Regions from separate parts of the Streptomyces sp. NPDC056144 genome, predicted to be linked through region 3. Evidence: riboswitches for the same ligand, from Rfam matches in the RefSeq annotation. Region 3 holds a riboswitch; each other region holds the start of a gene.
The links. Region 3 has a riboswitch for thiamine pyrophosphate ahead of thiC (phosphomethylpyrimidine synthase ThiC). Riboswitches for the same ligand answer to the same signal wherever they lie in the genome.
Positions count from the first base shown of each region.

Region 1: another riboswitch for thiamine pyrophosphate. It lies ahead of ACFC0Z_RS13730 (thiamine ABC transporter substrate binding subunit); the one in region 3 lies ahead of thiC (phosphomethylpyrimidine synthase ThiC).
Region 2: another riboswitch for thiamine pyrophosphate. It lies ahead of thiO (glycine oxidase ThiO); the one in region 3 lies ahead of thiC (phosphomethylpyrimidine synthase ThiC).

Region 1 covers NZ_JBHJVF010000003.1:623,505-633,328, forward strand. Annotated here, with positions in the region: gene ACFC0Z_RS13695 (murein hydrolase activator EnvC family protein) at 1-225, opposite strand, end outside; gene rpsB (30S ribosomal protein S2) at 481-1,356, shown strand; gene tsf (translation elongation factor Ts) at 1,459-2,295, shown strand; gene pyrH (UMP kinase) at 2,459-3,223, shown strand; gene frr (ribosome recycling factor) at 3,321-3,878, shown strand; gene ACFC0Z_RS13720 (phosphatidate cytidylyltransferase) at 3,878-4,981, shown strand; gene rlmN (23S rRNA (adenine(2503)-C(2))-methyltransferase RlmN) at 5,155-6,267, shown strand; TPP riboswitch at 6,297-6,406, shown strand; gene ACFC0Z_RS13730 (thiamine ABC transporter substrate binding subunit) at 6,492-7,598, shown strand; gene ACFC0Z_RS13735 (ABC transporter permease) at 7,649-9,262, shown strand; gene ACFC0Z_RS13740 (ABC transporter ATP-binding protein) at 9,262-9,824, shown strand, end outside.
Region 2 covers NZ_JBHJVF010000007.1:171,140-180,963, reverse strand. Annotated here, with positions in the region: gene thiE (thiamine phosphate synthase) at 97-750, opposite strand; gene ACFC0Z_RS22535 (Rv2175c family DNA-binding protein) at 874-1,239, opposite strand; gene ACFC0Z_RS22530 (NAD(P)/FAD-dependent oxidoreductase) at 1,297-2,520, opposite strand; TPP riboswitch at 2,603-2,715, shown strand; gene thiO (glycine oxidase ThiO) at 2,713-3,867, shown strand; gene thiS (sulfur carrier protein ThiS) at 3,864-4,076, shown strand; gene ACFC0Z_RS22515 (thiazole synthase) at 4,082-4,876, shown strand; gene pknB (Stk1 family PASTA domain-containing Ser/Thr kinase) at 4,975-6,903, shown strand; gene ACFC0Z_RS22505 (deoxyribonuclease IV) at 6,909-7,784, shown strand; gene ACFC0Z_RS22500 (sulfite oxidase-like oxidoreductase) at 7,825-8,475, opposite strand; gene bfr (bacterioferritin) at 8,659-9,135, shown strand; gene ACFC0Z_RS22490 (bacterioferritin-associated ferredoxin) at 9,161-9,430, opposite strand; gene ACFC0Z_RS22485 (class II 3-deoxy-7-phosphoheptulonate synthase) at 9,569-9,824, opposite strand, start outside.
Region 3 covers NZ_JBHJVF010000006.1:298,150-307,973, reverse strand. Annotated here, with positions in the region: gene hisC (histidinol-phosphate transaminase) at 1-625, opposite strand, end outside; gene ACFC0Z_RS20760 (LacI family DNA-binding transcriptional regulator) at 1,015-2,121, shown strand; gene ACFC0Z_RS20755 (metallophosphoesterase) at 2,386-3,786, shown strand; gene ACFC0Z_RS20750 (hypothetical protein) at 3,946-4,587, shown strand; gene thiC (phosphomethylpyrimidine synthase ThiC) at 4,726-6,504, opposite strand; TPP riboswitch at 6,499-6,648, opposite strand; gene ACFC0Z_RS20740 (YibE/F family protein) at 6,720-8,075, shown strand; gene ACFC0Z_RS20735 (SsgA family sporulation/cell division regulator) at 8,092-8,526, opposite strand; gene ACFC0Z_RS20730 (IclR family transcriptional regulator) at 8,662-9,432, opposite strand; gene ACFC0Z_RS20725 (DUF5326 family protein) at 9,666-9,824, opposite strand, start outside.

The DNA of each region.
Region 1 (9,824 bases), on a different contig from region 3:
CAGTGTGAGGGTGACCACCCCGCGCCCGCCGACCGGGCCCGCGAACGAGACCGCCCCGGCCGCCGGCGCCAGGACGGGGGCACCCGGGGCCGCGGCCAGGTCGACACCGCGGTGACCGGGGCCGTACGGCCCCGCCGGCGGCTGCCAGCCGCGCACGATCACGGGCGGCGGCGGACCCACCGGCCACAGCAGGCCGAGGACGAGAAGCAGCGGCAAGAAGTTCATGGCGGCAGGCTGCCCGCCCCGAACGCTCCGTGACGGCCCCGGGCCGGATCTGTGGACAACCCACCGCTTGTGTACAGGGCCGTCACCCGCCACGCCCGGGGTCCCGTACACTTCCTATGGCGACTCGGGTCACCGGGTCGACTTCGCACGCCCCGCCAGCGGCCCTCACCGGCCATGGCAGCGCCTTTCGGTCCCTCTGGGGCATGGCGCGCCGGGGCGTCAGGAATACAAAACCGAGAAACCAAGGAGATGGCCATGGCCGTCGTCACGATGCGGGAGCTGCTGGAGAGCGGCGTCCACTTCGGTCACCAGACCCGTCGCTGGAACCCGAAGATGAAGCGCTTCATCTTCACCGAGCGCAACGGCATCTACATCATCGACCTGCTCCAGTCGCTGTCGTACATCGACCGCGCCTACGAGTTCGTCAAGGAGACCGTCGCGCACGGCGGCTCCATCATGTTCGTCGGTACGAAGAAGCAGGCCCAGGAGGCCATCGCCGAGCAGGCGACGCGCGTCGGCATGCCGTACGTCAACCAGCGTTGGCTCGGTGGCATGCTCACCAACTTCTCCACCGTCTACAAGCGTCTGCAGCGCCTCAAGGAGCTCGAGCAGATCGACTTCGAGGACGTGGCCGCCTCCGGCCTCACCAAGAAGGAGCTCCTGGTCCTCTCCCGCGAGAAGGCCAAGCTGGAGAAGACCCTCGGTGGTATCCGCGAGATGCAGAAGGTGCCGAGCGCCGTCTGGATCGTCGACACCAAGAAGGAGCACATCGCCGTCGGTGAGGCGCGCAAGCTCCACATCCCGGTCGTCGCGATCCTCGACACCAACTGCGACCCCGACGAGGTCGACTACAAGATCCCGGGCAACGACGACGCGATCCGCTCCGTCACCCTGCTCACCCGCGTGATCGCCGACGCCGTCGCCGAGGGCCTCATCGCCCGCTCCGGCGCCGCGACCGGCGACTCGAAGCCGGGCGAGAAGGCCGCCGGCGAGCCCCTCGCCGAGTGGGAGCGCGACCTGCTCGAGGGCGAGAAGAAGGCTGACGCCGAGGTCCAGACCTCCGCCGAGACCGAGAAGGTCGCGGACGCCGAGGCTGCCGAGGCTCCGGCCGAGGCCGCCGAGCAGGCCTGACCCTTCAGGACCTTCGGTTGAGACGGCGGGGGCCCACAAAGCCCCCGCCGTCCACCCGTGGACCCGCCCGAATCTTTCAGACTTCGAGAGAGAAACAGACTCATGGCGAACTACACCGCCGCTGACGTCAAGAAGCTCCGCGAGCTCACCGGCGCCGGCATGATGGACTGCAAGAAGGCCCTGGACGAGGCCGACGGCAACGTCGACAAGGCCGTCGAGGCCCTGCGCATCAAGGGCATGAAGGGCGTCGCCAAGCGCGAGGGCCGTTCCGCCGAGAACGGCGCCGTGGTCTCCCTCATCGCCGACGACAACACCTCCGGTGTCCTCGTCGAGCTGAAGTGCGAGACGGACTTCGTCGCCAAGAGCGAGAAGTTCCAGGCCGTCGCCAACCAGCTCGCCGCGCACGTCGCCGCGACCTCCCCGGCCGACCTCGACGCGCTGCTCGCCTCCGAGATCGAGGCCGGCAAGACCGTCCAGGCGTTCGTCGACGAGGCCAACGCCAACCTCGGCGAGAAGATCGTCCTCGACCGCTTCGCGCAGTACGCCGACGGCTCGGTCTTCGCGTACATGCACCGCACGATGCCCGACCTGCCCCCGCAGATCGGTGTCCTCGTCGAGTTCGACAAGGCCGACGCCGACGTCGCCAAGGGTGTCGCGCAGCACATCGCCGCCTTCGCGCCGAAGTACCTCACCCGTGAGGACGTCCCGGCCGAGGTCGTCGAGACCGAGCGTCGCGTCGCCGAGGAGACCACCCGCGCCGAGGGCAAGCCCGAGGCCGCGCTCCCGAAGATCGTCGAGGGTCGCGTGAACGGCTTCTTCAAGGACGCCACGCTGCTCGGTCAGCCGTACGCCCTTGACAACAAGAAGTCCGTCCAGCAGATCCTGGACGAGGCCGGTGTCACCCTGAAGCGCTTCACCCGCATCAAGGTCGGCATCTGAGTCCGTCCGCGAACGCGACGGACGCCGGACCCCGGTAGGGTCTGAGGCAGTCGTCCGCGCCCGCGCAGGACGACCGCAGATCTGACGAGGAGGCCATTGCCGCACGGGATACCGCGAGTACCCAAGGCAATGGCCTCCTTCGTATGTGCACGAGGAGATCTCCATGAACCAGGGCGCCGTACAGGGCGACGACAACAACGGCAAAAAGGTCGGCCGCTTCATGCTGAAGCTGTCCGGAGAGGCTTTCTCCGGCGGCACCGGCCTGGGCGTCGACCCGAACGTCGTGCACGCCATCGCGCGTGAGATCGCGGCGGTCGTCCGCGACGGCGCGGAGATCGCGGTGGTGATCGGCGGCGGCAACTTCTTCCGCGGCGCCGAACTCCAGCAGCGCGGCATGGACCGGGCCCGCTCCGACTACATGGGCATGCTCGGCACCGTGATGAACTGCCTCGCCCTCCAGGACTTCCTGGAGAAGGAAGGCATCGACTCCCGCGTCCAGACCGCCATCACCATGGGCCAGGTCGCCGAGCCGTACATCCCGCTGCGCGCCGTGCGCCACCTGGAGAAGGGCCGCGTGGTCATCTTCGGTGCGGGCATGGGCATGCCGTACTTCTCCACCGACACCACCGCCGCCCAGCGCGCCCTGGAGATCGACGCCGAGGCGCTCCTCATGGGCAAGAACGGCGTGGACGGCGTCTACGACTCCGACCCGAAGGCCAACCCCGACGCGGTCAAGTTCGACGCCCTCGAGTACGGCGAGGTGATCTCCCGCGACCTCAAGGTCGCCGACGCCACCGCCATCACCCTGTGCCGGGACAACAACCTCCCGATCCTCGTCTTCGAACTGCTCACCGAGGGCAATATCGCTCGCGCGGTGAAGGGTGAGAAGATCGGCACGCTCGTGAGCGACCAGGGCACCCGGGCCTGACACCCGAACCGGGAACCGCCCCGCGAGGGGATGGACAGAGCCCTGCCGGTCGTACCCACCGTGCAGGACACAACGCGACGACACGCAGGAGCATGTGGTGATCGAAGAGACCCTCCTCGAGGCCGAGGAGAAGATGGAGAAGGCCGTCGTGGTCGCCAAGGAGGACTTCGCCGCGATCCGCACCGGCCGTGCGCACCCGGCGATGTTCAACAAGATCGTGGCCGAGTACTACGGCGCCATCACCCCCATCAACCAGCTCGCGTCGTTCTCCGTGCCGGAGCCGCGCATGGCCGTGGTCACGCCGTTCGACAAGAGCGCGCTGCGCAACATCGAGCAGGCCATCCGCGACTCGGACCTGGGCGTGAACCCCAGCAACGACGGCAGCATCATCCGGGTGAACTTCCCCGAGCTGACCGAGGAGCGCCGCCGCGACTACATCAAGGTCGCCCGGACCAAGGCCGAGGACTCCAAGGTCTCCATCCGCGCCGTGCGCCGCAAGGCCAAGGACGCCCTCGACAAGCTCGTCAAGGACAAGGAAGCGGGCGAGGACGAGGTGCGCCGCGCCGAGAAGGAGCTGGACGACCTCACGGCGAAGCACGTCGCCCAGGTCGACGAGCTGCTCAAGCACAAGGAAGCCGAGCTCCTCGAGGTCTGATGAACGACTCTTCCTGGGGGCCCGCGGCCGGTACCGGCCGCGGGGGACCCGACCAGGGGCCCGCCCCGGCGGGTCCCGCACACGATCGGCATCAGGCGGCGCAGACTCGGCCCATGCCCATCGTGCCCGACGTTCCCTCCGGCGGATTCCAGGACGGTCACGGCCGGGGGGCCGCTCACCCGAGCGGTCCCCTGTTCCGTGACGACACGCCGCACGAGCACCCGCAGGAGCCCATGCCCAGCCCCGCCCCGCCTTCCCCGCCCGCGCCGCCGGCGCCCCGGCAGAAGAAGAGCGCGGGTCGTGACCTGGGCGCGGCCATAGGGGTCGGTGTCGGACTCGGCGCCGTCATCGTCGCGTCGCTGTTCATCTGGAAGCCGGCGTTCGTCGGCGTGATAGCGGTCGCGGTCGTCGTCGGTCTGTGGGAGCTCACCTCCCGCCTCCAGGAGCGCAAGGCCATCAAGGCCCCGCTGGTGCCGCTCGCGGTCGGCGGCGCGGCGATGGTCGTCGCCGGATACGTCCGGGGCCCCGAGGGCGCCTGGGTGGCGATGGCGCTCACCGCGCTCGCGGTGCTCGTCTGGCGCATGACGGAGCCTCCCGAGGGCTACCTGAAGGACGTCACTGCGGGCGTGTTCGCCGCGTTCTACGTGCCGTTCCTGGCGACCTTCGTGGCGATGCTCCTGACCGCGGACGACGGCGCGTGGCGGGTGCTGACCTTCCTGATCCTCACCGTCGTCAGCGACACCGGGGCGTACGCGGTGGGCTGGCGCTTCGGCAAGCACAAGCTGGCCCCGAGGATCAGCCCCGGGAAGACCCGGGAGGGTCTCCTCGGCGCGGTCGCCTTCGCGATGGCCGCGGGCGCGCTGTGCATGGAGTTCCTGATCGACGGCGGGGTCTGGTGGCAGGGCCTGCTCCTCGGCCTTGCCGTGGCGGCGAGCGCGACGCTCGGCGACCTCGGCGAGTCGATGATCAAGCGCGACCTCGGCATCAAGGACATGGGCACGCTGCTGCCGGGCCACGGCGGCATCATGGACCGCTTGGACTCGCTGCTGCCGACGGCGCCGGTGGTGTGGCTGCTGCTCGCGCTGTTCGTCGGCACGACTTGACGGACAGCGGGTACTCTGGAAGGGCTCGTGGCGCGTGCGCCGCGGGCCCTTCGTTCGTCCCCGCCACCGCGGGGATGGTCCAGTGAGGTCTCCTGGCTCCGGCATCGTGGTGCCGTGCTCCCCGCCCGCCGCGGGGATGCCAGACCTCGTGCCGTCTGAGGAGACACCCCATCGTGGCCCGTCCTGTGCCCGGAGAACTCACTTTCGTCGCCCCCCGCGGAGCCAAGAAGCCGCCGCGGCACCTCGCCGACCTCACGCCCGCCGAGCGCAAGGAAGCCGTCGCCGCGATCGGCGAGAAGCCGTTCCGCGCCAAGCAGCTGTCCACGCACTACTTCGCGCGGTACGCCCACGACCCCGCCGAGTGGACGGACATCCCGGCCGCCTCGCGGGAGAAGCTGGCCGGGGAGCTGCTGCCCGACCTCATGTCCGTCGTGCGGCACATCTCGTGCGACGACGACACCACCCGCAAGACGCTGTGGCGGCTGCACGACGGCACGCTCGTCGAGTCGGTGCTCATGCGCTACCCGGACCGGGTGACCATGTGCATCTCCTCGCAGGCCGGCTGCGGCATGAACTGCCCGTTCTGCGCGACCGGGCAGGCCGGCCTCGACCGGAACCTGTCGACCGCCGAGATCGTGCACCAGATCGTCGACGGCATGCGAGCCCTGCGCGACGGCGAGGTCCCGGGCGGTCCCGCGCGGCTCTCCAACATCGTCTTCATGGGCATGGGCGAGCCGCTCGCCAACTACAAGCGGGTCGTCGGCGCCATCCGCCGTCTCACCGACCCCGAGCCCGACGGCCTCGGCCTCTCCCAGCGCGGCATCACGGTCTCCACCGTCGGCCTCGTGCCCGCGATGCTGCGCTTCGCCGACGAGGGCTTCAAGTGCCGTCTCGCCGTCTCGCTGCACGCCCCGGACGACGAGCTGCGCGACACCCTCGTGCCCGTCAACACGCGCTGGAAGGTCCGCGAGGTCCTCGACGCCGCCTGGGAGTACGCGGAGAAGTCCGGCCGCCGGATCTCCATCGAGTACGCGCTCATCCGCGACATCAACGACCAGGCCTGGCGCGGCGACCTCCTCGGCCGCCTCCTCAAGGGCAAGCGGGTGCACGTCAACCTCATCCCGCTCAACCCGACGCCCGGCTCGAAGTGGACGGCCTCCCGCCCCGAGGACGAGAAGGCCTTCGTCGACGCCATCGCGCGCCACGGCGTGCCGGTGACCGTCCGCGACACCCGAGGTCAGGAGATCGACGGTGCCTGTGGACAGCTGGCGGCCGCCGAGCGCTGAGCTTGTACTCTGTGCTCGCACACATCTTCATATTCCGACAGGGGAGCGCCACAGCGCTGAGAGTGCGGTAACCGTAGACCGCAGACCCTCTGAACCTTGCCCCGGTCATTCGGGGTAGGAAGTTCGGTCGTTTACTCAAGCTGTTGCGCCCTGCCCGCGTCCGGTCTCCTCCGGACGCGGGCAGGGCCGCGTCTCTTCCTGGTCATACCCAGGAGGACAATCCAGTGAGCATCAAGAAGGCCGCCGCCGTCGCGCTCGTCGCGGCGCTCGGCGTCACCACCCTCGCCGCGTGCGGTGGCGACTCCGACTCCGGCACGAAGAAGGACGCGGCCGGCAAGTCCGGAGCGCCCGCGCCGAAGAACGTCACCCTCGTGACCCACGACTCGTTCGCCGCCTCCAAGGAGGTCCTGGCGGACTTCACGAAGCAGACCGGCTTCACCGTCAAGGTGCTCAAGGCCGGTGACGCGGGCGAGGCGGTCAACAAGGAGATCCTGACCAAGGGCTCCCCGCAGGGCGACGTCTTCTTCGGCGTCGACAACACCCTGCTCTCCCGCGCCCTCGACAACGGGATCTTCGTCCCGTACGAGGCGAAGGGCCTGGACCGGGTCCCGGAGGCGTACCTGCTCGACAAGGAGCACCGGGTCACGCCCGTCGACTCCGGTGACATCTGCGTCAACTACGACAAGAAGTACTTCGCCGACAAGAAGCTCGCGCCGCCGGTGACCTTCGACGACCTCGCGAAGCCGGCGTACAAGGACCTACTCGTCGTCGAGAACCCCGAGCGGTCCTCCCCGGGCCTCGGCTTCCTCCTCGGCACGGCCGCGAAGTACGGCGACGAGGGCTGGCAGGACTACTGGAAGAAGCTCAAGGCCAACGGCGTGAAGACCGTGGACAGCTGGGAGCTCGCCTACAACCAGGAGTTCTCCGGTTCGGCCGGCGGCAAGCAGGCCAAGGGCGACCGGCCGCTCGTCGTCTCCTACGCCTCCAGCCCGCCGGTCGAGGTGCTCTACGGCGAGCCGCAGCCGAAGGTGGCGCCGACCGGCGTCTCCACCGGCACCTGCTTCCGGCAGACCGAGTTCGCGGGCCTGCTGAACGGGGCGAAGAACCCCGAGGGCGGCAAGGCGCTGATCGACTTCCTGATCTCGAAGAAGTTCCAGGAGGACATGCCGCTCCAGATGTTCGTCAACCCGGTCGCGAAGGACGCGGCGCTGCCGGAGCTCTTCACGAAGCACGGCGTGGTCGTCGACAAGCCGGAGACCATGGCGCCCGACAAGATCGCGGCCAACCGTGACGCGTGGATCCAGCAGTGGTCGTCGCTCGTCCTGAAGTGACCTCCCGCCCGGCACCTCGCCCGAAGGGGAGCGCGGCGCGGCTGGGGCTGATGGCCCTGCCCGTCGCGTTCTTCGCCGTCTTCTTCGCCTGGCCGGTCGTGTCGATCGTCGACCGGGGCCTCAGGCCCGACGGCTCCTGGGACCTCGGCCGGATCGGGGAGACCCTGACCCGGCCCGACATCCTGGACGTGCTCGGCTTCACGGTGTGGCAGGCGCTCGCCTCCACCGCCCTGACGCTGCTGGTCGCGCTGCCGGGGGCGTACGTCTTCGCGCGCTTCGACTTCCCCGGCAAGGGCGTGCTGCGGGCCGTCGTCACCGTCCCGTTCGTACTGCCGACGGTGCTCGTCGGTACGGCGTTCCTCGCGCTCGTCGGCCGGAACGGGCTGACGGACCAGCTGTGGGGCCTGCGGCTCGACACGAGCGTGTGGGCGATCCTCCTCGCCCACGTCTTCTTCAACTACGCGGTCGTCGTCCGGACCGTCGGCGGCCTCTGGTCGCAGCTCGACCCGCGCCAGGAGGAGGCCGCCCGGGTCCTCGGCGCCTCCCGCTGGACGGCCTGGCGGACGGTGACCCTGCCCGCGCTCGGGCCGGCCGTGTCGGCGGCGGCCCTGATGGTCTTCCTCTTCACCTTCACCTCCTTCGGCGTCGTCCAGATCCTCGGCGGGGACCAGTACTCCACCCTGGAGGCCGAGATCTACCGGCAGACGGCCCGGCTGCTCGACCTGCGCACGGCCGCCGTCCTCACCCTCGTCCAGTTCGCGGCCGTCGGCGCGATCCTCGCCGTGCACGCCCGGACGGTACGGAGACGGGAGACCGCGCTGCGGCTCGTACCGCCCGAGCGGACCGCGCGCCGGCCGCGCGGCGCCGGGCAGTGGGCGCTGCTCGGCGGCGTCCTCGTCTCGGTGGCGCTGCTGATCCTGCTGCCGCTCGGTGTGCTCGTCGAGCGGTCCTTCGCGGGACCCGACGGGTACGGCCTGCGGTACTACCGGGCGCTCGGCGAGATCGACGACTCCGGGACCTTCCTCGTACCGCCGCTCGAAGCCATCGGGAACTCGCTGCGGTACGCGGGCGCCGCGACGGCCATCGCCGTGCTGATCGGCGGGCTCGCGGCGGCGGCGCTCACCCGGCGGGCCGGGCGGCTCGTGCGCGGCTTCGACGCGCTGCTCATGCTGCCGCTCGGGGTGTCGGCGGTCACCGTCGGCTTCGGCTTCCTCATCACCCTCGACGAGCCGCCCTTCGACCTGCGGGCCAGCTGGATCCTCGTACCGCTCGCGCAGGCCCTGGTCGGCGTGCCCTTCGTCGTACGGACGATGCTGCCGGTGCTCAGGGCGGTGGACGAGCGACTGCGGGAGGCGGCGGCCGTGCTCGGTGCCTCGCCGTGGCGGGGCTGGCGGGAGGTGGACCTGCCGATGGTGCGGCGGGCGCTGCTCATCGCCGCCGGGTTCGCCTTCGCCGTCTCGCTCGGAGAGTTCGGCGCGACCGTCTTCATCGCCCGGCCGGACGCCCCGACGCTGCCGGTCGCGGTGGCCCGGCTCCTCGGGCGGCCCGGCGAGCTCAACTACGGACAGGCCATGGCCCTGTCGACGATTCTGATGGTGGTGTGCGCGGTGTCCCTGCTGCTGCTCGAACGGCTGCGCACCGACCGGACCTCCGGGGAGTTCTGATGCTGTCGATCGAGAACGCGACCGTACGGTTCGGGGAGCGGGCCGCGCTCGACGCCGTCGGCCTGGAGGTCGCCGAGCACGAGACCGTGTGCGTCCTCGGCCCGAGCGGCAGCGGCAAGTCCACGCTGCTGCGGGTGGTCGCCGGGCTCCAGGGCCTCGACGGCGGCCGGGTGCTGCTCGGCGGGGCCGACCAGGCGGGGGTGCCGACGCACAAGCGGGGTGTCGGACTGATGTTCCAGGACCACCAGCTGTTCCCGCAGAAGGACGTCGGCGGGAACATCGCCTTCGGGCCCCGGATGCGCGGCGCCGACCGGGCCGAGCGGGCGGAGCGCGTACGGGAGCTTCTCGACCTCGTCGGGCTGCCGGGGGCGGAGAAGCGCTCCGTCGCCACGCTCTCCGGCGGCGAACAGCAGCGGGTGGCGCTGGCCAGGGCGCTCGCGCCGCGGCCCCGGCTGCTGATGCTGGACGAGCCGCTCGGGCAGCTCGACCGGGGGCTGCGGGAGCGGCTCGTCGTCGAGCTGCGGCAGCTCTTCGGGCGGCTCGGGACGACGGTCCTCGCCGT
Region 2 (9,824 bases), on a different contig from region 3:
CGGACATTGTTCGGCCGAAGGTCGGGCCCCCGTGGCGCGGATTTCGCGCGCCTGTCGCCCCATGTCCGCTCCCCTCGGGGCGGCTGCCCCCTGGGGTCAGCTCCCGGCGCGCTCCCGTACGCGCTTCGCGAGGGCGGCCGTCGCGGCGGCCGGGTCCTCGGCCTCGGTGATGGCCCGGACGACGACGATCCGGCGGGCGCCCGCGTCCAGCACCTCGTCGAGGTTGGTCTCGTCGATGCCGCCGATGGCGAACCAGGGGCGGTCCTGGCCGAGCCCCGCCGCGTACCGCACGAGGTCGAGTCCGGGCGCGTACCGGCCGGGCTTGGTGGGGGTGGGCCAGCAGGGGCCGGTGCAGAAGTAGTCCACGCCGGGCTCGACGGCGGCGGCCGCCGCCTCGGCCTCGGAGTGGCAGGAACGGCCGGTCAGCACCTCGTCGCCGAGGATGGCGCGGGCGGCGGGGACGGGCAGGTCGCCCTGGCCGAGGTGGAGGACGTCGGAGCCGATGGCGTGGGCGACGTCGGCCCGGTCGTTCACCGCGAGGAGCTTGCCGTGCCGGCGGGCGGCCTCGGCGAAGACGGCGAGGTGCTCCAGCTCCTCGCCGGCCTCCATGCCCTTGTCGCGGAGCTGCACGATGTCCACGCCGGAGGAGAGCACGGCGTCGAGGAAGGCGGGCAGGTCGCCCTGGCGCTTCCGGGCGTCGGTGCAGAGGTAGAGCCGGGCGTCGGCGAGCCGCTCACGAGGCGTGGGCATGGGTGGGTTCCCCCCGTCGGTGGCGGGGTCTCCCCCGTCGGTGGCGCCGGTGGCGCGGCAGCCGGTCCTCGGTGGGCCGGCCGCCGCGTCACCCGCGCGTGGTGTCCTGGTGCGGTGCAGGCGTCAGATGGCGAGCGCCTGGGCGCGGCGCTTCACCTCCGTGCCGCGGTTCTCGTTGAGCGCCTGGGCGGGCGTGCCCGGCAGGCTCTCGTCCGGAGTGAAGAGCCACTCCAGCATCTCCTCGTCGGTGAAGCCGTCGTCCCGGAGGACGGTCAGGAGGCCGACGAGGCCCTTGACGATCTTGTCGCCCTGGATGAAGGCGGCGGGGATCTGCAGGGACCTGTTCTCGCCGCGGCGCACGGCGATGAGCTGGCCGTCCTTGATCAGCTGTCGTACGCGCAGCACGTCGATGTCGAGCGCCTCCGCGATGTCGGGCACGTAGAGCCAGGCGGGGACGAGCGCATCGATCTTTACGTCAATCTCGGTCACAGGACAAGCCTGCCATCCCGGACTGACAGTCGGTAGTCGGGCCCTCCGGTCGCCCGTCTACGCGGCGGCCGACTTCAGCGGGACGGCCGGATCGGCGGCGCGCTCGCGGTCGACCGGGGTGCCCGCCTCGATGAGCTTGCGGCCCTGGGCGAGGTCGCGGGGCCGTCCGACGGCGAGCAGCGCGACCGGGACCCCGGCGCGCAGCCACAGGACGGACCAGCTCTCGCCCGCCGGGTCGCCGCGCCACAGGAGCTCGTCGGCGTGGGCGTGGTGACCGGCGTACTGGACGAAGCGGCCGAACTGCTCGGACCAGAAGTACGGCACCGGGTCGTACGGGGCCGGGTCGGCGCCCGTGATGTCGGCCGCCACCGTGCGCGGGCCCTGGAGGGCGTTGTCCCAGTGGTGGACGAGGAGCCGCTCGCCGTAGCGGGCGGAGGGGTAGGAGGCGCAGTCGCCGACCGCGTACACCCCGGGCAGGCTGGTGCGCAGCCGGTCGTCGGCGGTGACGGCGCCGCTCGGGTCGAGGGCGATGCCGGAGCCGGCGAGCCAGCCGGTGGCGGGGCGGGCGCCGATGCCGACGACGACGGCGTCGGCGGGCAGCTCGCGGCCGTCGGCGAGGACGACCCGGCCGGGCGTGCCGGGGCGGATCGCCTCCACGCGCGCGTGGGTGAGGAGTTCGGCGCCGTTCTCCGCGTACCAGCCGGCCATGGGCCCGGTGACCTCGGCGGGGAGGGCTCCGGCGAGGGGGCGGTCGGCGGCCTCGACGACGGTGACCTCGCAGCCGGCCTCGCGCGCGGCGGTGACGAACTCGGCGCCGATCCAGCCCGCGCCGACGACCACGACGGCGTGGCGGCGCTCCAGGACGGGGGCGAGGCGGGCGGCGTCGTCGAGGGTGCGCAGGAGGTGGACGCCGGGGACGCCGTCGGCGCCGGGCAGGTTGACCGGGTGGGCGCCGGTGGCGAGGACGAGGACGTCGTACGGGACGGGTCCGGCCTCGGTGTCGATCTCGCGGTCGGCGGCGCGCAGCCCGAGGACGTCGAGGCCGAGGCGCAGCTCGACGCCGAGCTCCTCGAAGTCGACGTCGAAGGCGGAGTCCTCGGCCTTGCCGAGGAGGACCGCCTTGGAGAGCGGGGGCCGGTCGTAGGGCTGGTGGGGCTCGGCGCCGATGAGGGTCACGGGGCCGGTGAAGCCCTGCTCCCGGAGGGCGACGGCGGTCTGCACGCCCGCCATTCCGGCGCCGACGATCACGACGTGCTGCTGTGCCTGCTTCTGCTCGCTCACCCGCCCACCTTACGCATCTGACGGACCGTCAGGAAGGGAGGGGCCTGTGACCCCCCGTCGACGCGGGCTAGTCTGGCGGGCGTAAAGCACTCGCGGGAGCCCGGACGCACCGGGCTGAGAGGGAGGCTGGCCGGCCTCCGACCGTACGAACCTGATCCGGGTCATGCCGGCGAAGGGAGGGGCTGGACGCCCATGCGTTCTTCCGATGTCCTCGTGGTCGGGGGCGGCATCATCGGCCTGGTCACGGCCTGGCGGGCCGCGCGGCGCGGCCTGCGCACCGCCGTGGCCGACCCGGACCCGGGCGGCGGCGCCGCGCGGGTCGCGGCCGGGATGCTCGCCGCCGTCACCGAACTCCACTACGGCGAGGAGACCCTGCTCGGGCTCAACCTCGCCTCCGCGGAGCGCTATCCGTCGTTCGTCGCCGAGCTGGAGGAGGCGACCGGTCACGACACCGGCTACCGCGCCTGCGGCACCCTCGCCGTCGCCCTCGACGCCGACGACCGCGCCCACCTGCGCGAACTCCACGCGCTCCAGACCCGCTGCGGCCTCACCTCGGAGTGGCTCAGCGGCCGCGACTGCCGCCGCCTCGAACCCATGCTCGCGCCCGGCGTGCGCGGCGGGCTCCGGGTGGACGGCGACCACCAGGTGGACCCGCGCCGGCTCGCCGACGCGCTCCTCGTCGCCTGCGAGCGGGCCGGGGTGGTCTTCCACCGCGCCCGGGCCGAGCGCCTGACGGTCGCCCGGGACCGGGCCACCGGAGCCGTACTCACCGGTGGCGAGGAGCTGACGGCCGACCAGGTCGTCCTGGCGGCCGGCAGCCTGAGCGGACGCCTCGCGGGCGTGCCGGAGGAGGTCCTTCCGCCGGTCCGCCCGGTGAAGGGCCAGGTCCTGCGGCTGCGGATTCCCGCCCCGTACGCCCCCTTCCTCTCCCGTACCGTCCGCGCGGTCGTCCGCGGCAGCCACGTCTACCTCGTGCCGCGCGCGAACGGCGAGCTCGTCGTCGGCGCGACCAGCGAGGAGCTCGGCTGGGACACGACGGTGACGGCGGGCGGGGTGTACGAGCTCCTCCGCGACGCGCACGAACTCGTCCCCGGCCTCACCGAGCTCCCGCTCACCGAGACCCGCGCCGGGCTGCGCCCCGCGTCCCCCGACAACGCGCCGCTGCTCGGCCCCACCGCCCTGCCCGGCCTCCACCTGGCCACCGGCCACTACCGCAACGGGGTGCTGCTCACCCCCGTCACCGGCGACGTCATGGCGGAGGTGCTCACGACGGGCGCCCTCCCGCCGGAGGCGCGCGCCTTCACCCCCCGCCGATTCGCCCCCGCACGCCAGGAGCAGCCCGCATGACCCAGCACGTGCACGTGTCCGTGAACGGGGAGCCGAGGGAACTCGCCGCCCCGACCACCCTCGACGCCCTCGTCACCGCCCTCACCACGGCCCGCTCCGGGGTCGCGGCGGCGCTCAACGAGACGGTGGTGCCGCGCGGGGAGTGGGCGACGACGGTGCTCGGCGACGGCGACCGGGTGGAAGTCCTCACCGCGGTCCAGGGAGGCTGAGCACCATGTCCGACGACATCCTCAGGCTCGCCGGGACGGACCTCACCTCCCGCCTGATCATGGGCACGGGCGGCGCGCCCAGCCTCGACGTCCTGGAACGCTCCCTCGTCGCGAGCGGTACGGAGCTGACCACGGTCGCCATGCGGCGCCTGGACCCGACGGTCCAGGGCTCGGTCCTCTCCGTCCTCGACCGGCTCGGCATCCGGGTCCTGCCGAACACGGCCGGCTGCTACACCGCGGGCGAGGCCGTCCTCACGGCCCGGCTCGCGCGGGAGGCCCTCGGCACGGACTGGATCAAGCTGGAGGTCGTCGCCGACGAGCGGACGCTGCTCCCCGACGGGGAGGAGCTCCTCGCCGCCGCCGAGACCCTGGTCGACGACGGCTTCACCGTCCTCCCCTACACCAACGACGACCCGGTCCTCGCCCGGAAGCTGGAGGACGTCGGCTGCGCGGCGATCATGCCCCTCGGCTCCCCGATCGGCTCGGGCCTCGGCATCCGGAACCCGCACAACTTCCAGCTGATCGTGGAACGGGCCCAGGTCCCCGTGATCCTGGACGCGGGCGCGGGCACGGCGTCGGACGCGGCGCTCGCGATGGAGCTGGGGTGCGCGGCGGTGATGCTGGCCTCGGCGGTGACGCGGGCGCAGGAGCCGGTGCTGATGGCCTCGGCGATGCGGCACGCGGTGGAGGCCGGGCGGCTGGCGTGGCGGGCGGGACGCATCCCCCGCCGCCACTTCGCCGAAGCGTCCTCCCCCACGACGGGCCTCCCCCGCCTGGACCCCGAACGCCCGGCGTTCTGACCCCCGGCCCCGTCGCCCGCGAGGCGCTCGTCACAGGTTCGACGCAGTACGGGGGCGACGGGGCAGGGGGCCCCTGACCGGCTCGTAGACTCGACGCCGTGGACACGACCCTTCAGGACCCCCTCGTCGGGCGGCTGCTCGACGGCCGCTACCGCGTCGACGCGCGCATCGCCGTCGGCGGGATGGCCACGGTCTACCGGGCCGTGGACACCCGCCTCGACCGCGTCCTCGCGCTCAAGGTGATGCACCCCTCCCTCGCCACCGACGCCGCCTTCGTCGAGCGCTTCATCCGCGAGGCGAAGTCCGTCGCGAGGCTCGCGCACCCGAACGTCGTCGGCGTCTTCGACCAGGGCGCCGAGGGCGCCTACGTCTACCTGGCCATGGAGTACGTCGCCGGCTGCACCCTCCGCGACGTGCTGCGCGAGCGCGGCGCCCTCGCGCCCCGCGCCGCGCTCGACATCCTGGAGCCCGTCCTCGCCGCGCTCGGCGCCGCCCACCGCGCCGGTTTCGTGCACCGCGACATGAAGCCGGAGAACGTCCTCATAGGGGACGACGGCCGCGTCAAGGTCGCCGACTTCGGCCTCGTGCGCGCCGTCGGCTCCGCGACCGCCACCACCGGCTCGGTCCTCGGCACCGTCTCGTACCTCGCGCCGGAGCAGATCGAGCACGGCACCGCCGACACCCGCGCCGACGTGTACGCCTGCGGTGTCGTGCTGTACGAGATGCTGACCGGCGCCAAGCCGCACGACGGCGACACCCCCGCCCAGGTCCTCTACCGGCACCTCCACACCGACGTCCCGGCCCCTTCCGCCGCCGTCCCCGGCCTCGCCGTGGAGCTGGACGAGCTGGTCGCGGCCGCGACCGCCCGCAATCCCGAGGTCCGCCCGCACGACGCCGTCGCCCTGCTCGCCCTGCTCCGCGAGGCCCGCGCGGCGCTCGGCGACGAGCAGCTGGACGCCGAGCCCCCGCAGGCCCGCTCCGGCGCCCGGGACACCGCCGACGACCGGACCTCCGTCATCGCCCGCGCCGTACCGGCCGAGGCGGACGGCGGCGACGAGCGGCAGCCCGTCCAGCACACGAACGTCATGCCCACCCCCGTGCCGCCGCCCCCGGCCACTCGCGCAGCCGGCCGCCGGAGACCGCCCCGCGGCCCCCTCACGATCGTCCTCGCCGTGCTGCTCCTCCTCGGCCTCGGTACCGGCGTCTGGTACATCAATTCCGGCCAGTTCACCCGCGTCCCCGCCGTCCTCGGCCAGACCGAGGCCGTCGCGACGAAGCGCGTCAAGGACGCCGGCCTCGACGTCGGCACGACGAAGCGCGCCTTCAGCGAGGTGTACGAGCGCGGCACGGTCATGGCCGTCGACCCGGCCCCCGGCGAACGGGTCCGGGGCAACGGCACGGTGACCCTGACGATCTCCCGCGGCCCCGAGACCGTGAAGGTCCCGAACCTCAGGAACAAGCCCCTCGCCGAGGCGAAGCGCATCCTCACCGAGGACGGGCTCGCCCCCGGCGTCGTGACCAGCGAGTTCAACGACACCGTCGCCCAGGGCGCGGTGATCAGCACCGACCCCGCGGCCGGCACCGAGCGCAGCCCCGACTCCGCCGTCGCCCTCCTCGTCAGCAAGGGCTCCCCGGTCGACGTCCCCGACGTCACCGGCGAGACCCTCGCCGACGCCACCGCCCTCCTGGAGGAGGACGGCCTGACCGTGAAGGTCGCGCCGGAGCGGGTCCACTCCCCCGAGCCGTCCGGCTCCGTCGCCGCGCAGTCCCTCGCCGAGGGCAGCCGCGCCGCCGAGGGCGACACGATCACCCTCACCGTCTCCAAGGGCCCGAGGATGGTCGAGGTCCCGGACGTCACCGGGGAGACCACCGACGACGCCCGCGCGGCCCTGACGGAGGCGGGCTTCGAGGTCGAGATCAAGAAGTCCTTCCCGTTCCTCGGCGACACGGTCGCGAGCCAGTCCGTCGACGGCGGCGACACCGCCCCCGAGGGCTCCACCGTCACCCTCACGATCAAGGGACTCTGAGCACCATGCGCGACGCACTCCTGCGCAACCCCGTCGGCGGCCACGTCCCCGTGGCCGGCGGCCTCGCCACCGTCGGCCTCGGCTACGCCCGCACCCTCGGCGCCGAGACCGTCCAGGTCTTCGTCGCCAACCCGCGTGGCTGGGCCACCCCCGCCGGCAACCCCGCCCAGGACGAGCGGTTCCGGGAGGAGTGCGCCGCCGAGTCGATCTCGGCCTGGGTCCACGCCCCGTACCTCATCAACTTCGGCTCCCACACCGAGGCCACCGTCGAGAAGTCGGTCGAGTCCCTGCGGCACTCGCTGCGCCGGGGCCGCGAGATCGGCGCGAGGGGCGTGGTGGTCCACACCGGCTCCGCGACCGGCGGCCGCCCGCGCGCGGAGGCGCTCGCGCAGGTACGGGAGCGGATGCTGCCGCTCCTCGACGAGCTGACGCACGAGGACGACCCGGACCTCCTCATCGAGTCCACGGCCGGCCAGGGCTTCTCGCTCTGCTCGCGCGCCGAGGAGTTCGGTCCGTACTTCGACGCCCTCGACCACCACCCGAAGCTCGGCATCTGCCTCGACACCTGCCACATCTTCGCCGCGGGCCACGACCTGACCGGTCCGCACGGCGCGACGCAGACCCTCGACCAGCTGGTGGCGACCGTCGGCGAGGGCCGGCTGAAGCTGATCCACGCCAACGACTCGAAGGACGTCGTGGGCGCCCACAAGGACCGCCACGCGAACATCGGCGCCGGTCACATCGGCGAGGAGGCCTTCGGCCACCTGCTGCGCCACCCGGCCACCGACGGCGTGCCGTTGATCATCGAGACGCCCGGCGGCACGGAGGGGCACATCGCGGACGTCGAGCTCCTGAAGAAGCTGCGCGAGCGCCGGGCCTGACGGCTTCCCGCCGCTTTCCCGCCACTACGGCTCCGGGCGGCTACAGTTCCGGGCCGTCCCCCGGCTCCTCCTGGTACGAGTAGCGCTGCTCCGTCCAGGGGTCGCCGAGGTTGTGGTAGCCGCGCTCCTCCCAGAAGCCGCGGCGGTCGGCGGCCATGTACTCCACGCCGCGGACCCACTTGGGGCCCTTCCAGGCGTACAGGTGCGGGACGACGAGCCGCAGCGGGAAGCCGTGCTCGGCGGTGAGGAGCTCCCCGCCCTTGTGGGTGGCGAAGATCGTGCGGTCGTCGGCGAAGTCGGCGAGTCGCATGTTGGCGCTGTAGCCGTACTCGGCCCACACCATCACGTGCGTGACCTGCGGAGCGGGCGGCGCGAGTTCGAGGATGGTCCGGGCGGGCACCCCGCCCCACTCGGCGCCGAGCATGCTGAACTTCGTCACGCAGTGGAGATCGGCCACGACCGTGGAGAACGGCAGCGCCGAGAACTCCTCGTGGTTCCAGCAGCGCTTGTCACCGTCCGCCGTCGCGCCGAAGACGCGGAACTCCCAGCGCTCCGGCTTGAACTTGGGCACGGGTCCGTAGTGGGTGACCGGCCAGCCTCGCTGGATGCGCTGGCCCGGCGGAAGATCCGGTGAACGATCCGGCTCCCCCGCTTCATCTTCCCGGCGTTCTCCGCTCTCCGGCTGACCCATTCCTCCATGGTGACAGACGGCGAGGGGTGGTGATGACCAGCAGACCCCTTACCCGGCCTTTTATTAGGACAAGTCGCACTAAGCCTGCACTTACTGGACTCCCCCCATTCGGGGTGCGAGGATGCGGCCATCCTGCCCAGTGACGGCGCGAACACACCACGTGCAACGGAAGGAGCCTCTGCGATGCAGGGCGACCCCGAGGTCCTCGAGTTCCTCAACGAGCAGCTGACCGGCGAGCTGACGGCCATCAACCAGTACTGGCTGCACTACCGCATCCAGGACAACAAGGGGTGGACGAAGCTCGCCAAGTACACCCGTGAAGAGTCCATCGACGAGATGAAGCACGCGGACAAGCTGACCGAGCGCATCCTCATGCTCGACGGCCTGCCCAACTACCAGCGGCTCTTCCACGTCCGGGTCGGCCAGACGATCACCGAGATGTTCCAGGCGGACCGCCAGGTCGAGGTGGAGGCGATCGACCGCCTCAAGCGCGGGATCGAGGTCATGCGCGCGAAGGGGGACGTGACGTCCGCCAACCTCTTCGAGGAGATCCTCGCCGACGAGGAGCACCACATCGACTACCTGGACACGCAGCTGGAGCTGATCGAGTCCCTGGGCGAGGCGCTCTACGTCTCGACGCTCATCGAGCAGCCGAGCTAGTCGGCCGGCAAGACGGTCGGCCGCGTCAGGCGGCTTCGCCGAGCTCCACGACGGTGTCGGCCATCTCGGCGCCCATCTCGGCCGTCAGGGCGGGCATGCCCTGGTCCACGAGCTCGCGCCGGGGGCAGTTCCCGCGCCCGAGAATGGCCTGAATACGACGGACGCAGGAACCGCAGTCCGTGCCGGCCTTGCAGGCCGAGGCGATCTGGCGGGGCGTGCAGGCGCCCGCGTCCGCGTGCTCCTTGACCTGCTTCTCCGTGACACCGAAGCATGAGCAGACGTACACGCGGTTCACCTCCCGCCGAGATCGTTTAGGTTAACCTAACCTTACCCGGCGGGTCGGGGCTTCAAAAGCCCCCCATACGACGATGGGGCGCGGATCACAACGATCCGCGCCCCATCCCCGTAGGAACCTACCTACTGATCACGACCCTCACTGGTCGCGGTACATCTCCGCCACCAGGAACGCCAGGTCGAGCGACTGGCTGCGGTTGAGCCGCGGGTCGCAGGCCGTCTCGTAGCGCTGGTGCAGGTCGTCGACGAAGATCTCGTCGCCGCCGCCCACGCACTCGGTGACGTCGTCACCGGTGAGCTCGACGTGGATGCCGCCCGGGTGGGTGCCGAGCTCCTTGTGGACCTCGAAGAAGCCCTTGACCTCGTCGAGCACGTCGTCGAAGCGGCGGGTCTTG
Region 3 (9,824 bases):
GGATCTCGGTGTCGCGCACGAACTCGCGGTACGCCTCGTCGATCACGACCAGGATGTCGGAGGGCACCCGGTCGAGGAAGCGCTCCAGCTCGGCCCGGCGGACCGCGGTGCCCGTGGGGTTGTTGGGGTTGCAGACGAAGATCAGCCGGGTCCGCTCGGTGATCGCCTCGGCCATCGCGTCGAGGTCGTGCACCTCGCCGTCGGTCAGCGGCACCTGTACCGAGGTGGCCCCGCTGATCTGCGTGATGATCGGGTACGCCTCGAAGGAACGCCAGGCGTAGATGACCTCGTCGCCCGGGCCGGAGGTGGCCTGGATCAGCGACTGCGCGACACCGACCGAGCCCGTGCCCGTCGCCAGGTGTGAGACCGGCACGCCGAAGCGCTCGGCCAGCTCCTCCATGAGACCGGTGCAGGCCATGTCGGGGTAGCGGTTGAAGTTCGCGGCGGCGGCCAGCGCGCTGTCCATGACCCCCGGCAGCGGCGGGTAGGGGTTCTCGTTGGAGGACAGCTTGAAGGCCACGGGGCCGTCCGCGGCGGCCGGCTTGCCCGGCTTGTAGGTGGGAACGCCGTCCAGCTCGGCGCGCAGCCTGGGGCTGCCGGTGCTCTTCCCGCTGGTCTCGCTCACAGTGTGGCCTCCTCGACCGTCCGTACCGCCAATACTCCTCACCTTATGAGGATTCGCCCTCGCTGCGAATGGGCTGTGGACAACAGGAGGGACACGCTCTGGCTTCCGGCCGACCTCTCTCCGGGGAGGGGGAGCGCGCGATCGGGTGGCGTGCGCCGGTGGCGAGCGCCGTGGCGCGCATCCCCCGTAGAGGTGAGTTGAGACCTCTTCGAGACCTCGACCCATCGCCAGGCCGGGACCGTCCGACAACCCCAACTCATATGACGTAGCCCTTAACGACCTTTGTTTTCCTGGCCATTGGGCACTTTCGATCATGCAGAAACGTGCCTGTCAATGCTCGCATATGCGACCGCCCCGACCGCTCTCCGTCGCCCTACTATCGGCTCGCCATGACAGCAGCAGGGAAGCACCAGGTGAGCCGGGCACAGACCCGGGGAAGCCGGCAGGGCCGGGCGGGCATCCGGGACGTGGCCGCCGCCGCCGGGGTCTCCATCACGACTGTCTCCGACGCGCTCAACGGCAAGGGCCGACTCCCGGACGCCACGCGCCGACACGTACGCGAGGTCGCCGACCGGTTGGGCTACCGCCCATCCGCGGCGGCCCGCACGCTCCGTACGGGCAAGTCGGGACTGATCGGCCTGACCGTGACCACGTACGGGGATGAACCTTTCACCTTCACCGAATTCGCGTACTTCGCGGAGATGGCCAGAGCAGCCACATCGGCGGCGCTCGCCCGGGGCTACGCCCTGGTCATCCTCCCCGCCACCTCCCGCCATGACGTCTGGTCGAACGTCGCCCTCGACGGCACCGTCGTCATCGACCCCTCCGACCACGACCCGGTCGTCACCGAACTGGTCCGGCAGGGCCTCCCCGTCGTCTCCGACGGACGCCCCGCCGGCACCCTTCCGGTCACCGCCTGGGTCGACAACGACCACGAAGCCGCCGTCCTCGACCTGCTCGACCACCTCGCCGCCGCCGGCGCCCGCCGCATCGGCCTCCTCACCGGAACCACCACCGACACCTACACCCGCCTGTCCACCACCGCGTACCTCAACTGGTGCGAGCGGGTCGGGCAGGACCCCGTATACGAGGCCTATCCGGCGCACGATCCGTGCGCGGGCGCCGTCGCGGCCGACCGGCTGCTCGCCCGCCCGGACCGTCCCGACGCCGTCTACGGCCTCTTCGACCCCAACGGAACCGATCTCCTCGCGGCCGCGCGCCGCTACGGGCTGCGCGTCCCGGAGGATCTGCTGCTGGTCTGCTGCAGCGAGTCCACCGTGTACGCGACGACCGAACCGCCCATCACGACGCTCTCGCTCAAACCGCGCAGGATCGGCACCGCCGTCGTCCAGCTCCTCATCGACGCCATCGAGGGGATCGATACGGACGGCCCGGTCGAGCGGGTGATACCGACCGAACTCATCGTCCGCACCTCCTCACAGCGGCGCTCGCCGCGCACCACGGTCAGCCCGCCGCGCTCACCCGCGAAGGACTGACACGGCCCCATCCGACACCGCCGCCCCGCCCCCTGCCCGTGGGCCGGGGCGGCGAAACCGGTCGCCACACCGGCTTCAACCCTGGACTGGACCTTCTCAATTCGGGCGAAACAACCGGTGAACCCGGAGTGGACCCGGATTCACCACCCCTGGTGCGTCACACAGGAGGACCCTCATTCCTATGATGGGCGGACGACACCGCGGACCACCCCGACCAGGCCGGTCCGCGATGTGCAGGGCATCGCGACGGTGGTGGAGGGGTCCATGACTCAGGGGGCCGGGCAGGAGCCCGTGGTGCGCACGGCGACATTGCGCGACTTCCGCGTACCGCCGTACGCCCTGGTACCCGTACAGGGCCACGCCGTCGAGCCGCCCTCGGCGGAGCAGCCGCGCCCGGAGCCCGCGCCCGCTCCGGCAGACCCGACCCTCCTCCTGGGCCGCCGCCTCGCGCCCGTGGAGGACCACGGAGCGACCGCCCCGGTCCGGGACATCGGAACGACGCCCCCGGTCCAGGACACCAGCGTGCCCGCCCCGGTCCAGGACACCAGCGTGCCCGCCCCGGTCCAGGACACCAGCTCGACCGCCCCGGTCCAGGACATCGGAGCACCCGCCCCGGTCCCGGAGTCCGGAGCGACCGCGGCCGCCACCCCCGCCGTCTCCTCCATCGTCTCCGTCGCCACCGGCCACCACCCCGGCAACGGCTTCCCCCAGGGCGAGCCCCCCGCCGACTACACCCCGACCGAGCGCGACCTCCCGGTCATCCAGCGCGGCGACACCCTCCAGGTCCCGGTCACCCCCGACGCCGCCGCCACGCCCGAGCGCGCCTCCGCGCCGGCCGACGGCCCCGGTCCGCTGTACGTCGTCGGCGACGTCCACGGCTACCTCGACGAACTCCTGGCCGCCCTCCGCGCCCAGGGCCTCGTCGACGAGAACGGCGGCTGGGCCGCGGGCAACGCGCGCCTGTGGTTCCTCGGCGACTTCACCGACCGCGGCCCCGACGGCATCGGCGTCATCGACCTCGTCATGCGGCTCTCCGCCGAGGCCGCCGCCGCCGGCGGCTACTGCAAGGCCCTCATGGGCAACCACGAACTGCTGCTCATCGGCGCCAAGCGCTTCGCCGACACCCCGGTCAACTCCGGCGCGGGCACCGCCACCTTCCAGGCGGCCTGGCTGCTCAACGGCGGGCAGAAGCACGACATGGACCGGCTCCAGGACGTCCACCTCCAGTGGATGTCCCGGCTCGACGCCGTGGTCCTGGAGGACGACCACCTCCTCCTGCACTCCGACACCACCGCGTACCTCGAGTACGGCGAGAGCATCGAGGACGTCAACGAGACGGTCCACGAGATCCTCACCCGCAGCGACGCCGACGAGGTCTGGGACCTGTTCCGGAAGTTCACCAAGCGCTTCGCGTTCCGCGACGACGAGACCGGTCCGCCGGCCGTGCAGGAGCTCCTCTCCACCTACGGCGGCCACCGGATCGTGCACGGCCACAGCCCCATCCCGTACCTCCTCGGCCAGGTCGGCGGGGAGGAGGACGAGGGCGACGGCGGCCCCGTCGTCGACGGACCGCACGTGTACGCGGACGGGCTCGCCATCGCCATGGACGGCGGCGTGACCATGGCCGGAAAGCTGCTGGTCGTCCAACTCCCCCTGAACGACTGACGCATAACCCAGCGCATCCGGGGAAGGCGATTTCCGGAAACACCCTGTCAGCCCGTGGTGTCGCCGCAATACCATCGGACCATCCGTAGCAGGCTCTCCTCCGTTTCCGCCCGACCGGCCGTTCTCCGCGGCTGATCCGGGCCTGCGGAGCATCGGGGGATGCACATGAACGTGGCTCCGTACCTGCTGACCGAGGACCGCGCCGAGTACGAGCGTGTCCTCGACGACGCACTGAGCACCGCGCACACACGTCCGGAACTTGCCGGAGTCGGGACGCGGCTGACGACCGCACAGCTGCGCGCCATGGCCGTGAACGCGACAGCGCTCATCACCACCGCGGCGGCGAGCGAGTACGCCCACTTCATCAAGGTCCGCGAGGAGGGGCGCGTCGCCGTCGCCACCCGCGTCCCCGCCCGGCAGGAGGGCTCCGGGGCCGGGATCGTCGCGATCCTCACGGTGATGGTGCCCGTGCTCGCCGGGTCGGCCGCGGTCATCTTCCTGCTGGTCGGCGCGGTGCTGCGGGCCCTCGCGCCCGGGCTGCGGTTCGGCACGACCCTCCTGACGGCCGGCCTGGTCTTCGGCACGCTCGCCGCCGCGGGCCTGGTCTGCGCGGGTGCGGGGCTCCTGCTGACCGCGCTGCGGAACAGCCCGACCGCGACGGACACCACTCCCGCCGCCCCGGAGGACGAACTCGCGCGCGCCCGCGAGGCCTGGCGTCAAGCCCTGCTCGAACGGGGGTTCGTCCCGTTCTTCCGCGACGCCCTCGCGGCGACCGAACCACCGGCCCCGCGGGACCCGTAGGCCGCTCGGGCCGGTGCTCCGGTCCGTTTCCCGCACCGACGGGACCGGCGTGACACCGGCACCGGCACCGGCTCTGGTCTCCCACGCCAAGCGGGGGACCGGCCCCCCGACCGGTCCCCCGTTCCCCCGTCGGGCCGGTCAGTCGGCCAGCGGCAGGTAGACGCGGTTGCCGGAGGCCGCGAACTCCTTCGACTTCTCCGCCATCCCGGCCTCGATCTCCTGCTGCGTCCCCCCGTGCTCACGCCGGATGTCCTGGGAGATCCGCATCGAGCAGAACTTCGGCCCGCACATCGAGCAGAAGTGCGCCGTCTTCGCGGGCTCCGCCGGCAGCGTCTCGTCGTGGAACTCGCGGGCGGTGACCGGGTCGAGGGCCAGGTTGAACTGGTCCTCCCAGCGGAACTCGAACCGCGCGTCCGAGAGCGCGTCGTCCCACTCCTGTGCGCCCGGGTGGCCCTTGGCCAGGTCCGCGGCGTGGGCGGAGATCTTGTACGTGATGACGCCGGTCTTCACGTCGTCCTTGTTCGGCAGGCCCAGGTGCTCCTTGGGCGTGACGTAGCAGAGCATCGCCGTGCCCCACCAGGCGATCATCGCGGCGCCGATGCCCGAGGTGATGTGGTCGTACGCGGGCGCGACGTCCGTGGTCAGCGGGCCGAGCGTGTAGAACGGGGCCTCCTCGCAGATCTCCTGCTGGAGGTCGATGTTCTCCTTGATCTTGTGCATCGGGACGTGGCCCGGGCCCTCGATCATCGTCTGCACGTTGTGGCGCTTGGCGATCGTGTTCAGCTCGCCGAGGGTCTTCAGCTCCGCGAACTGCGCCTCGTCGTTGGCGTCGGCGATCGATCCGGGGCGCAGCCCGTCGCCGAGCGAGTACGTGACGTCGTACGCCGCGAGGATCTCGCAGAGCTCCTCGAAGTTCGTGTAGAGGAAGTTCTCCTTGTGGTGCGCGAGGCACCAGGCGGCCATGATCGAGCCGCCTCGCGAGACGATGCCGGTCTTGCGGCGCGCGGTGAGGGGCACGTACGGCAGGAGCACGCCGGCGTGGACCGTCATGTAGTCGACGCCCTGCTCGGCCTGCTCGATGACCGTGTCCTTGTAGATCTCCCAGGTCAGGTCCTCGGCCTTGCCGTCGACCTTCTCCAGCGCCTGGTAGAGCGGCACGGTGCCGATCGGCACGGGGGAGTTGCGCAGCACCCACTCGCGGGTCGTGTGGATGTTGCGGCCGGTGGACAGGTCCATGACCGTGTCGGCGCCCCACTTGGTCGCCCAGGTCATCTTCTCCACCTCCTCCTCGATGGAGGAGGTGACGGCCGAGTTGCCGATGTTGGCGTTGACCTTCACCAGGAACCGCTTGCCGATGATCATCGGCTCGATCTCCGGGTGGTTGACGTTCGCGGGGAGCACCGCGCGGCCCGCGGCGATCTCCTCCCGCACGACCTCGGGGGAGACGTTCTCGCGGATCGCGACGTACTCCATCTCCGGGGTGATCTCGCCCCGGCGGGCGTACGCGAGCTGGGTCACCGCCTGGCCGTCGCGGCCCCGGCGCGGCAGGCGTGGGCGGCCGGGGAAGACGGCGTCGAGGTTCTTGAGCCCGCCGCCGCGGGGCGAGGTGTGCTTGATGCCGTCGTCCTCGGGGCGGACCGGCCGGCCCGCGTACTCCTCGGTGTCGCCGCGCGCGATGATCCAGTTCTCGCGCAGCGGCGCGAGGCCCCGCCGCACGTCGGTGTCGACGGTGGGATCGGTGTACGGCCCCGACGTGTCGTAGAGCGTCACGTCCTTGCCGTTGGTGAGGTGCACCTGACGGACCGGCACCCGGATGTCGGGGCGGGAACCCTCGACGTACCCCTTGTGCCAGCCCGGCGTGCGCTCCTGCGGGCTGTTCTGGTCGGAGGCAGGCGTGCGTGCATCCTGAATGGTCATGAGACCGAATCTCCCTACGCCGGCATTACCCGGTAACAGGTTCGGCGGTCGGCGCAGCCTCCTCCCGTACGACGTACATCGGTACGCGCGTACGGTGATCAGCGCCCTCTCAGCCCGGTGCTCCGAGCTCCCGCGTGTGCAAAGGTGTCACCACGCTAGCGCCATCCCTGGCGTGCTGAACAGTGGGCCCTCGCCGTTCTTGCGATGATCGGTCGGTGACTTCCCCCCAGCAGACACCCGAGCCGCACGGCCACGACCATGCCCCCGGCACCTCGCACGGCCATGGTCACAGCCACAGTCACGGCCCCGCCGCCCCCGTCTCCCGGCATCTGCGCAAGGTCATCGCCGCGGTGCTGATCCCCTTCGCCACCGCCGTCGTGGTCGGGCTCGCGGTCCTGTGGCCAGGCGGCACCCCGGCGCACGAGCGCACGGGTGTCGGCTTCGACCGGCAGACCGAGCAGGGCACGGTGGTCTCCGTCGAGCAGGTCGACTGCAAGGACGTGAACGCCGCCCAGGTCCCGCCGACCGGCGACACCTCGACCGCGCAGGGCCGCGAGGCGGTCAACGCGCAGCAGGGGCAGTGCGAGAAGGCGACGATCGAGGTCACCAGCGGCCCCGACAAGGGGCGTACGTTCACCGAGATCGTGCAGCCAGACGCACCGCGCCAACTGCACGAGGGGCAGGGCGTGGTGGTGGCCTACGCCCCCGACGCACCCCACGACCTCCAGTACTCGGTGACGGACGTGAACCGGAAGGTGCCGATGGCACTGCTCGCGGGGATCTTCGCGCTGGCGGTGGTGGTCGTCGGCCGGATGCGGGGCGTCATGGCGCTCGTCGCCCTCGTGGTGAGCTTCCTGATCCTGACGTTCTTCATCCTGCCGGCGATCCTGGAGGGGTCGAACCCGCTGGTCGTGGCCGTGGTCGGATCGAGCGCGATCATGCTGATCGCGCTCTACATGTGCCACGGGCTCTCGGCGCGCACCTCGGTCGCCGTGCTCGGCACGCTGGTCTCGCTACTGCTGATCGGCCTGCTCGGTTCGCTCTTCATCGGCTGGGCCTCGCTCAGCGGCAACACCGACGACAACACCGGTCTGATCCACGGCCTGTACCCGGACATCGACATGTCCGGCCTGCTGCTCGCCAGCGTGATCATCGGCTCGCTGGGTGTCCTGGACGACGTGACCGTCACGCAGACCTCGGCGGTCTGGGAGCTGCACCAGGCCGATCCGCGCATGGGTCCGCGCGGTCTCTACCGGGCCGGGATCCGGATCGGCCGCGACCACATCGCCTCGGTGGTGAACACCCTGGTCCTCGCCTACGCGGGTGCCGCCCTGCCGCTGCTGCTGCTCTTCTCGATCGCGCAGAGCAGCATGGGCACGGTGGCCAACAGCGAGCTGGTCGCGGTGGAGATCGTCCGAACGCTGGTCGGTTCGATCGGACTGGTCGCCTCGGTGCCGGTCACCACCGCCCTCGCGGCGCTGGTGGTCTCCGCCGACCGGCCGGGACCCGATGGCGAGGGGAAGTCCCGGGTGGCAGTGGTACGGGGCGGTCGGCGGCGGCGCGCGAAGTAGGGACTTTCGGCAGGGGTCAGCCCGCGTTCTCCTCTGCCAGAATCCGGCCGAGTGCGGCTTCGAGGTTGTCCTCGAAGTCGCCGAGTGTCCTTTCCTGACCGAGCGGGACCAGCTTGTCCGTCCGGTCCAGGAACGCGACCAGCGGCGGCGCGCTGGCGCGGAAGAGGGCGCGGTCGGCACCCACCTGGAGGCGGATGGAGACGTCCGAGAGACCCTCCGGGTCCGTCGGCGCGATGTGCACGTCGCCGTCACCGCTCGGGCGGTTGATTCCGTCAAGCAGCAGTTCACGACCGAACGCCCAGGTCACGGGCGCGTCTCCGGGAAGGTGGAACGTCATCCGCACCGCGTAAGGATCCCGGGCCTCGTATCGCAGCTCGACAGGGATCTTGAAGCAGAGCTCCTCGGAGACGAGGAAGCTCATCAGGACCTCGGCCTGAACCGACTCTCGCATCATGTACCCCGCAGTAGATGAAGCTGTGTAAACACAGCTGCTGAAAGCTGTGACCGAAACGGCCAGGAATGATCCCCCGTGGCCCTCTTGACGCAATCGTGCTGTAAGCGCTAGCAGATCACAAGGAGTGATTTTTCAGATACTGATAGAGAACGCGAGCGAGCTGAAGAGCCTCCCGATCTCTGTACGTAGCCGCTCGACTGCCGGGAGCAACCGTTCTTCCTGGTGGAGGGGGAGGGAAATGGCCATTGCGGCCGCCGCGGAGCCCACGGTGATGGGGATGGCGGCGCAGACCGTGCCGAGCGCATATTCCTGACGCTCCACCAGGGGTTCCATACGGCCCAAATCGCCCAAACGGTCCAAAAGGACACGACGGTTACGCACCGTGTACGGAGTGATGGCTTCCACCGGGTGCCTGTCGAGGTGGTCTTGACGGCTTTTCAGATCGAGTTGACTCAGGAGGCATTGCCCGATCGCGTGGGCGTGCCCGGTCTCGCGGAAGTCGGCCCACTCGTCGACCGCGGGGGCCGAGGGAGTGTCGGCGACGGCGACGATCTCGATCTCGCCCTCGCGGTAGAGGGCGAAGTACACCGGCACACCGATCTCGTCCCGCCAGCGGGCAAGGGAGTCTTCGATCTTGATGCGACGATTCTGCACAGCTCCGCCGCCGGCCAGTCGGACGGCGGCGTCACCCAGGAGGAACACACCCTTCTCGCGGCGCAGATAGCCCTCGTGCGTCAGGGTGCGGAGCAGGTGGTACGTGGTGGGGAGCTGAAGGCCCGTCTCACGGGCGAGTTGTTTGGCCGGGGCGCCGTCCGCATGGGAGGACACGGCCTCCAGAAGTCTCAGCGCCCGCTGCACCGAACCGATCAGGGTAGGTGCAGCCGTGTGCGTAGCCGTGGCCAAAGGTCACCCCCAGGCGTGACGACGGGTGCGCCGCACCCGCCCGCGGGGGCCGCCCCCGCGCCCGCCGGGCCTGGGAAACCGCTGTTTCGACACGCGGTCTACGCCCGTAGTCCCCAACACGGCGGAGGGGTTCCACTCTAGTGGCAGGCTCGGAGGCCGTCCGGATTCCCGGCTTCCGTTCCCCCGGCCGGGCTAATGCCCGGCTTCGCCTTCTTACTGACAGGTAGTCAGGACTACCAGTCCTCGCGGGATCCGGACGATCCCTTGACCTTCTGCACGACGTAGATCAGTCCGCCGACGAGCGCCACGAAGAGCAGCACCTTGAACAGCACGCCGACCACGAAGGTCAGCACGCTGGTGATCAGTCCACCGAAGACCAGCAGGGCGAGGGC